Regions from separate parts of the Marinobacter sp. MIT930201 genome, predicted to be linked through region 1. Evidence: predicted binding sites of a transcription regulator. Region 1 holds the regulator's gene; the other holds the start of a gene.
The links. Region 1 encodes FliA, which starts transcription of late flagellar genes. Its sites were predicted from a motif close to CTAAAGTTTNNNNNNNNNNNGCCGNTAA; they were not measured.

Region 1 (4,339 bases):
GGTGGTTGAAGAGCCTACCGCTGCCAGCGCTGCCTATTCCGGAGAGCTGGCGCAAATGCGTGCGGAGATCAGTTCCCTCCGTGACCTGGTCAGTGCCCGGAATGGCGGTGAACCCGAACAAACAGCGGTTAACGCAGTACAGCAGAGGCTGTCTGAGAGGTTGCAGGAGTTTGGTCTCGGGCTGGAGCTCGCCAACTCTCTGTCCCGGCGCCACCGCGCAGGCCGGCTTGAGGATGGCTGGAAGCAGTCTCTGAAAATGCTGGCCGCCGGTGTGAAGACCGCGCGTACTGAATGGGCGGATGAGGGCGGTGTCTACGCCCTGGTGGGCCCAACCGGGTCCGGCAAGACGACGACCATCGGCAAGCTGGCCGCGCACTATGTGCTGCGCCACGGCGCCGACTCTCTGGCGCTGGTCACCACCGATCGCTATCGGGTCGCGGCCCATGAGCAACTATTCGTGTTCGGGCGCATACTGAACGTTCCGGTTCGGGTTGTGGACGAAACCCATTCCCTGGACGACATACTGGACGAACTGTCGGACCGGCACCTGGTGTTGATTGATACCGCTGGCCTGACCAGCACCGACAAGGGCTACGAGGAGCAGCTTATGGAGCTGGCTCGCAGTCACCATCGGATTCGAACCCATCTGGTGGTTTCGGCAACCAGTCAGCCGCGCATCATGAAATCCGTTTGGCATTGCTATAAGATGGCAAATCTTACGGGTTGTGTGATGACCAAAATCGATGAAGCACTGACCCTGGGTGAATCGCTGGGATTCGTCATGGAAACGGGATTGCCGGTGGCGTATTACACCGACGGGCAGAAAATCCCGGAAGACCTGCACCACGCTGAGTCCATTCCGCTGGTGCGGTTGGCCGTGGAGAGGCTGAAGAAACTCCAGCAGCAACAGGCAGTCGCTGTTTAAAAACAACACAGCCTGCGGTTAAACGCGGCAAGAGATCAGAGTCAGTATGAGCAAACCACATCCGGTACAGGTGATTGCCGTTTCCGGCGGGAAAGGGGGCGTTGGCAAGAGCAACGTATCAGTGAACCTTGGCATCGCCCTAGCACAAATGGGACGGCGGGTGGTGCTGCTCGATGCCGACCTGGGCCTTGCCAACATTGACGTTCTGCTTGGCATTACCGCCAATCGTAATATCCAGGACGTCATCGCCGGGGAATGTGACCTTCGGGATGTGTTGGTCAACGGCCCCGGTGGCATCAAAATCGTGCCCGCGTCCTCAGGTACCCAACGCATGACCCAGCTTTCCAATCTGGAGCACGCTGGCCTGATCAACGCGTTCAGCGAACTGGGTGACCAGATCGATGTGCTGATCGTTGATACCGCTGCGGGTATTTCCGAATCGGTGGTCAGTTTCCTCCGAGCCTCACAGGAACTATTACTGGTTGTCTGTGATGAACCTACCTCTATCACCGATGCCTACGCCCTTATAAAGCTTATGAATCGGGATTACGGCACCAACCGCTTCCGTATACTGGCCAATCAGGTCAGGAATGAGCAGGAAGGTCGCCATCTGTTTGAAAAACTGACCCGGGTTACCGAGCGCTTTCTTGATGTGGCACTACAATATGTGGGTATGGTGCCGTATGACGAGGCCGTAAAAAAAGCGGTACAGCGCCAGCGTGCCGTGCTGGACGCCTATCCGCGGGCAAAAGCATCGTTGGCGATCAAGAGCCTCGCGGAGAAAGTGGATAGCTGGCCGCTGCCATCATCGCCCCGGGGACATCTGGAATTCTTTGTGGAGCGGCTCGTCGAAGTCTGATTTTGATCCTGTCACTGAATAGCCGGATACATGACATTGGCGAAAGAACTTGGAACCTACAACCGGACGGGTACACGAGGACCTTCCCAGCTCGTTGAGGAGCAGGCCCCGCTGGTCAAAAAAATAGCGCTTCACCTCATGGCGCGGCTGCCGGCATCTGTCCAACTGGATGACCTTATGCAGGCAGGCATGATTGGCTTGTTGGAAGCTGCACAGCGATACAGTTCCGACAAGGGGGCTACCTTTGAGACATACGCCGGGATCCGGATTCGCGGAGCCATGGTAGATGAAATTCGCAAAGGTGACTGGGTACCCCGATCCGTCCACAGGAACTCCCGCCGCATTGCCAAAGCCATCAAGGCTGTCGAGGACCGCCTGGGTCGGGAAGCTCAAGACTCGGAAGTAGCCGAGGAGCTGGGGCTGGACCTCGACGAATACTATTCCTCCCTGAGCGATGCTAACAGTGGCCGACTTTTTAGCCTGGATGAGCTCAATGAATCCGGCGAGCTGCCGATAGAAGAAACAGAGGACAGTGATAACCCGTTGGATGGCTTGGCGTCCGACAACTTCCGGAAGAGCCTGGCAGCTGCGATTGGTGACCTGCCCGAGCGAGAAAAGCTGGTGCTCAGCCTTTACTATCAGGAAGAATTGAACCTGAAGGAAATTGGTGCTGTGTTGGGTGTCAGTGAAAGCCGGGTCAGCCAGATTCACAGCCAGGCCGCGCTCCGTCTGCGGGGGCGTCTTACTGGTTGGCAGAGCTGAACAGGCCGCCAGTCCCATTGAACGGCGTTACCAGGCATTCTTTACTGTAGCCTTTTGGTAACCGGTGCTTTACAACCGGCTCAAAGGCCACACAATAAGCGGTTAAACTACCGGCCTGCTAGACTGTGAGCCGGAAGCCAAAAACGAATTCCGGGCGTTTTTAACTGGAGGTCCCATTGGACAAGAACATGAAAATCCTGATTGTGGATGACTTCTCCACAATGCGACGGATCATTAAGAACCTGCTTCGCGATCTCGGTTTTACCAACACTGACGAAGCAGACGACGGCAATACAGCACTGCCTATGCTCAGGAGCGGCAAATACGATTTTCTGGTAACCGACTGGAATATGCCAGGGATGTCCGGACTCGATCTGCTCAAGGAAGTCCGTGCCGATGACAGCCTGAAAACACTGCCTGTGCTCATGGTGACCGCCGAGGCGAAGCGCGACCAGATTGTCGCTGCTGCGCAGGCCGGTGTGAACGGCTACGTGGTCAAGCCCTTCACGGCAGCCGTACTCAAGGAGAAGATTGAGAAGATCTTCGAACGCATCCAGTAATTCAGAGGTCGGACGGCTCCCATGAGCAATAGAAAAAAAGACCCACAGGGGCTCGACCCGGAGGTCACGGAGAAACTCCGCAGCCAGGCGGCCGAGTTGGTTGAACAGGTCAACGCCGGGGACTATGGCCGCGCGATGACGCTGATCAATGAATTGAGCGAGGTGAGGGACCAGAGCCTGTATCGGGAAGTCGGCCGCTTGACCCGCAGCCTCCACGAGGCGATCCGCAATTTCCAGATCGATCCCCGTAACGCCGAACAGTCAGAAGCTCTGTCGAAGATGACCGATGCGTCGGATCGCCTTGAGTACGTGGTTCAGATGACCGGTAAAGCAGCCAATCGGACCATGGATCTGGTTGAGGAGGCTATGCCCAAGGCCAGCGCACTCCGCGACGAGGCCGCCGAGCTGAGAGACCAGTGGCAGAAACTGCGTCGCCGCGAGATGGCGCCGGCTGAATTTCGTGAGCTCTATGCCCGTATCGACACGTTTTTCGTGACCCTGAATACCGATGCCGGGGCGATGTACGACAACTTGTCGGAAATTCTTCTGGCCCAGGATTTCCAGGACCTCACTGGGCAGGTGATCCAAAAGGTCACCACTCTGGTTAAAGAGGTGGAAGAGCATCTGTTGAGCCTGGTAGTGATGGCGAGTCATGTGGACCAGATGACCGGCACCGTGCATGAACTGGAAGAGCGGGAAAAGATATCGGCGGAACAGGGTGTTGGTCCACAGATCAAGGCCGAAGAACGCGAAGACGTAGTATCGGGACAGGACGATGTTGATGATCTTCTGTCCAGTCTCGGTTTCTGAGTAAGAGAGGGTAACGCATGGCGCTTGATGCCGATGAAGAGATCCTGCAGGACTTCCTTGTTGAGGCAGGCGAGATACTCGAAAAGCTGTCGGAGCAACTGGTCGACCTGGAACAAAACCCGGACGACAGCGATCTGCTCAACGCCATCTTCCGAGGCTTTCACACCGTAAAAGGCGGCGCTGGGTTTCTGCAACTCGATGCCCTGGTGAACTGCTGTCATTCCGCGGAGAACGTCTTCGATATCCTGCGCAACCACAAGCGCAAGGTAGACTCGGAACTGATGGACGTGGTGCTGGAAGCCCTGGATCACGTCAATGCCATGTTTGAACAGGTTCGCCACCACGAGGAACCGACGCCAGCTCCCGAGGAACTGATTGCCGCTCTGGACGCATTGGCGCAGCCGGCAGGGGAGTCGTCGCCAG
Region 2 (4,339 bases), 1.9 Mb from region 1:
CTGGATGGTCTTTCGGGCCTGTTTGTTGAGACGCTGCTTCTGCTACCGGTCGGCCTGCTGGCTCTCGGGGTTCTGGGCTCGGCCGGAGAATCCCACTTCAATGACAACATCACCATTGCCTTGCTTTTGATGTCCAGCGGTATCGTCACCGCCATCCCCCTGTTGTTCTTCGCCGGTGCGGCCCGCCGGCTGCGCCTGGCAACCGTGGGCTTTTTGATGTACATCAACCCCACGCTGCAGTTCTTCATCGCGCTGTTTGTGTTTGATGAACCCATGAGTGGGGAGAAGCTGGCGAGCTTCGTGATGATCTGGGTGGCGCTGGGGCTTTATTCCTGGTCGGCCTGGATGGGGCGTGGGATGAGTCCCACGCCCAAATAGTGGGTTGCCTAGTGGGTTGTCAGGCAATACCGCCGAGGGTCAGTATGTCAGCCCGTACGCGATGTTTCTCCACGGCAAGGTCTGAAATCAGCGTGTTCAGGCCCGCCACGGGCGCCAGCATGTCCGGCTCCGTGGCAATGCTGTTGCGAAAGGCCAGCAGCGTGTCAATCTGCACGTGCAGGTCCTGAAAGTCTCCGAACCGTTGTTGTCGATGTTTTAATGGCCTGAGCCTGTCGTGAAACGCCGGTTTGTTCAACTCGGCCAGGTAGCGTATACGTTTCAGCCGTTTGCGCAGATCGTGAAAGTGATCGTCCGGGGACTGTTCGTTCAGTTGCCGCGCCACGGCGTCGTGCTTGTGTATGTGCTTTTTCAGGGCTTTGTGGATGTCTTCGATAGCCAGTTTCCGGGTTATCTTCTTCAAGTGGCGGGAGGTGATAAGCTGGTACCACTCATCCATGTCTTTGCGGTATTGGCCGCTGCTCAGGCGTTTGGTCAGCTCCTGGTGTTCAATGTCTGCCAGGTTGGCAAAATAGCTGCGGGCGCCGGAGCTCACCAGGGCCAACCGGGTATCTTCCTCCAGTGGCCATTGCGCCAGGTCACCCAGTAACACGTGAAGGTCTCTGAGCCGGCTGGTGGCTTGGCCATGCCGTTTCAGACTCTTGACGGCCTTGCGTAAATCGCTGTCACCACTGATGTCGACAACTGCTTCGGCGATGGCCCGGCTGCGGCGAATGGCAATATGGTACTGATGCAGAAACTCGTCGTCGTACCCCTGCAATACGCCCGGTTCCAGATCCCTGATGCGTTGATACTGGTGTAACAGCGATTCCGGGATGTGCCATGCCAGCGGAGAGTGCTCGTCGATACGGATTTTCGTCCGTTTGCGATGAAACTGCTCATAGCTGACGTCTTTGGGCGTCAGGAACCGTTCAAGCCGGCCCCTGTTCTTGCCGATCTCGCACCAGTGCTCTATGGGCAGGGTGATGTGCATGTAGCTGCACGTGGGGAAGGTGTCGGGTGCGTGCTTCAGCAGTAAGCCTGCCAGATCCTCCAGCGCAGGGTTGTGGCCAATCAGGGTAATGCTGTCTTCGTTCCGGTCGCGCAGCCAGTCGAGCACGACCTCATGGTTAAACGTGTATAGAACAGGCGCCAGTTTGACTGCGTGTTGATGGTTGCTCGGGATCAGGCCTTCCAGGGTTTGTTGTGCGCGGGTGGCATTGCTGCAGTAGACCGTTCCATCGAACGCCCCATCCGCACGGATTGCCCTGCTCATGGGGGCAAGCTGTTTCAGGCCCCGGTTGTTGAGGGGGCGCTGGTGATCACGAAGGCCATCATCGGCCCAGCTGGATTTGGCGTGGCGAATCAGATAGAGGTGTTTCATCCGTGCCCCTGAAACTGGTTTTATTGGGCCAGGTTTGATGAATCGGACGTTTGGGGCTAGACCTTTAGTCTAACGCTGGTTCAAGTCCATCCGCTACCGGCCGTTAAGACTTTTAACAATAAAAGCAAATGCATGAATGAGTTGTGGCAGTGTCGCAGCTTTACACCCCGAAGTCGCACACACCGGTATTACAAACTGGAACACACCCTGGGTGCCCGGTTGTGGATAATTACGCTGAACATTTGATCTCATACGGAGAACTTCTTGATGACATTGCTGAGCCGGTTACGCATACGTTCTCGTCTTCTGCTGGGCGTTCTGGTCCCGGTGGTCATTACGGCGGCAACCCTTGCCTGGATTACGGTCGCCCAGATCAAAAGCGGTGGTGAGGCCGAGCTTGAGCGCCTGGAAGCAAGTTTGCTCAGTGCCCGCAAGGAAGGGTTGAAGAATCTGGTGGATACCGCCCGTTCCGTGGTGCTGGACGCGAAGAACGATCCGGACCTTTCGGATGCCGAGGCCCGTGAAGCGGCAAGGGATCGTCTACGCTCCATCCGATTTGGGGGCGGCAACTATATTTTTGCGTATGCCAAAGATCTGGAAAACCTGGCCTACGCGCCGGATCCTTCCCGGGAAGGACCTACGACCAATCCAGATGTTCAGAAGCTGATACGATCACTGTTCGAAGCGGCACGGAAGGATGGCTTTTTTGGTTATGACTGGCCCAACCCCGCCTCCGGCGAGGTTGAACCCAAGGTGTCATTTACCACAATTGTTCCCGATTGGGGCTGGATGATCGGGACCGGTGTGTATGTCACCGATATCGCGGAAGTGGTTTCTGCCGCACGCGCGGATATTGAAGCGGAGATAGCCGAAACCCTCGGTTTTATCGTTCTGGTTACTGTGATTGTGGTCGTCATCGCATTGCTCATCGGTGTGTTTGTCGGTCGTACGGTGACGAAACCGTTGAACACCGTTACTGCCATGATGAAGGACATCGCCGAGGGTGAGGGCGACCTCCGCCACCGTCTGCCGGACGAAGGAAACGACGAACTCGCCGAGCTTGGGCGTCGCTTCAACGCCTTCGTGGTGAAAATCCAGGACACCATCCGCGATGTCGGCGCGACCACTGACCAGGTTGCCTCGGCCGCGGAAGAGCTCAGCCGTGTTGCCAATGAAACCCGTGCGTCGGTACAGGAGCAGGGTTCGGAAACCGATCAGATTGCCTCCGCCATTAATGAGATGGCGGCCACGATCCAGCAGATTTCCGGCAATGCCAACTCGGTGGAAAGTGCCGCCTCTGACGCCGACAGGCTTGCACGGGATGGTGGCGAGACCATTGCCAACGCACAGGCGTCCGTCAATCAGTTGTCGGAGGAGATTGAGTCCAGCTCTGGCCGTATCAGTAATCTGGCTGAGAAAACCGACGAGATTACCCAGGTGCTGGACGTCATCCACGCCGTCACTGACCAAACCAACCTGCTGGCCCTCAACGCAGCCATTGAGGCCGCCCGGGCCGGTGAGCATGGCCGTGGTTTCTCGGTGGTTGCCGATGAAGTCCGCCAGCTGGCCAAACGCAGTGCGGAATCCGCTGATCAGATTCGCGGTATGATTGACGGCTTCGTGACCGAGTCCCGCGCGGCGGTCGAGCGGATGGACGCGTCCCGCCAACGCTCCAGTGAAACGGTTGAGCGCATTAATCACGCCACTGACGCCCTGCGCACCATTGAGAAGTCTGTGGGCCATATTCATGATCAGGTGACCCAGATTGCCACCGCGGCGGAACAGCAAAGCCAGGTGGCCGAGGAAATCAACCAGAACGTGGTGCGCATCGTGGACGCGGCGCAGCGTAGCGATACGGGTGTGAACCAGACCAACGAGGCAAGCCACGAGTTGGCGCGGCTTGGTGAGAGTCTGCGTGAGCTGGTAGGCCAGTTCAAGGTATAGAACCGTTGCTTCTGGTCGGTCGACGATTGGCGTCAGCCGGCCAGCAAGCTATGATGTGGGCGATCTGATCCGACCACTACAAAAAACGGAACCTGACCTCGCTATGACTATTCGCAAATCTTTCATGACCGTCCTGGCATTGGTGTTCGCGCTGGCAAGCGCGTCGCTGTCGGCCCAGGAAACCTATACGCTTCGCCTCGCAGAAACCTGGGGGCCCAACTCTCCGATTCTGGGTGAAACAACGCGCCACATGGCCTCGATGGCTGAGAAGATGTCGGGCGGCCGCCTGCAGTTTCGCATTGACTCATCCAACAAGCACAAGGCGCCATTCGGTATTTTCGATATGGTGAAGGCGGGCCAGTACGATATGGGGCATACCGCCTCGTATTACTACAAAGGCTCGATTCCCAATGCCATGTATTTCACCACCGTTCCCTTCGGGATGATTGCACCTGAGCAATACGCCTGGTTTTACTACGGTGGCGGCATGGAATTGATGGAAAAGGTATATCGTCCCCATGGCTTGCTGTCGTTCCCCGGTGGCAATACCGGCAACCAGATGGGTGGCTGGTTCCGCGAGGAAATCAACAGTGTTGAGGACCTCCAGGGTTTGAAAATGCGCACACCCGGGTTCGC

Region 2: SIC19_RS08465 (methyl-accepting chemotaxis protein) is a predicted target of FliA. The motif match lies at 1,839-1,866, and genes of this name have one in related genera.

Annotation. Positions count from the first base shown of each region.
Region 1 is NZ_CP138916.1:3,708,231-3,712,569, forward strand. Features, by position in the region: gene flhF (flagellar biosynthesis protein FlhF) at 1-925, shown strand, start outside; gene SIC19_RS16905 (MinD/ParA family protein) at 972-1,784, shown strand; gene SIC19_RS16910 (RNA polymerase sigma factor FliA) at 1,815-2,546, shown strand; gene cheY (chemotaxis response regulator CheY) at 2,723-3,106, shown strand; gene SIC19_RS16920 (protein phosphatase CheZ) at 3,128-3,916, shown strand; gene SIC19_RS16925 (chemotaxis protein CheA) at 3,934-4,339, shown strand, end outside.
Region 2 is NZ_CP138916.1:1,819,820-1,824,158, reverse strand. Features, by position in the region: gene rarD (EamA family transporter RarD) at 1-378, shown strand, start outside; gene SIC19_RS08470 (CHAD domain-containing protein) at 398-1,759, opposite strand; gene SIC19_RS08465 (methyl-accepting chemotaxis protein) at 2,027-3,703, shown strand; gene SIC19_RS08460 (TRAP transporter substrate-binding protein) at 3,807-4,339, shown strand, end outside.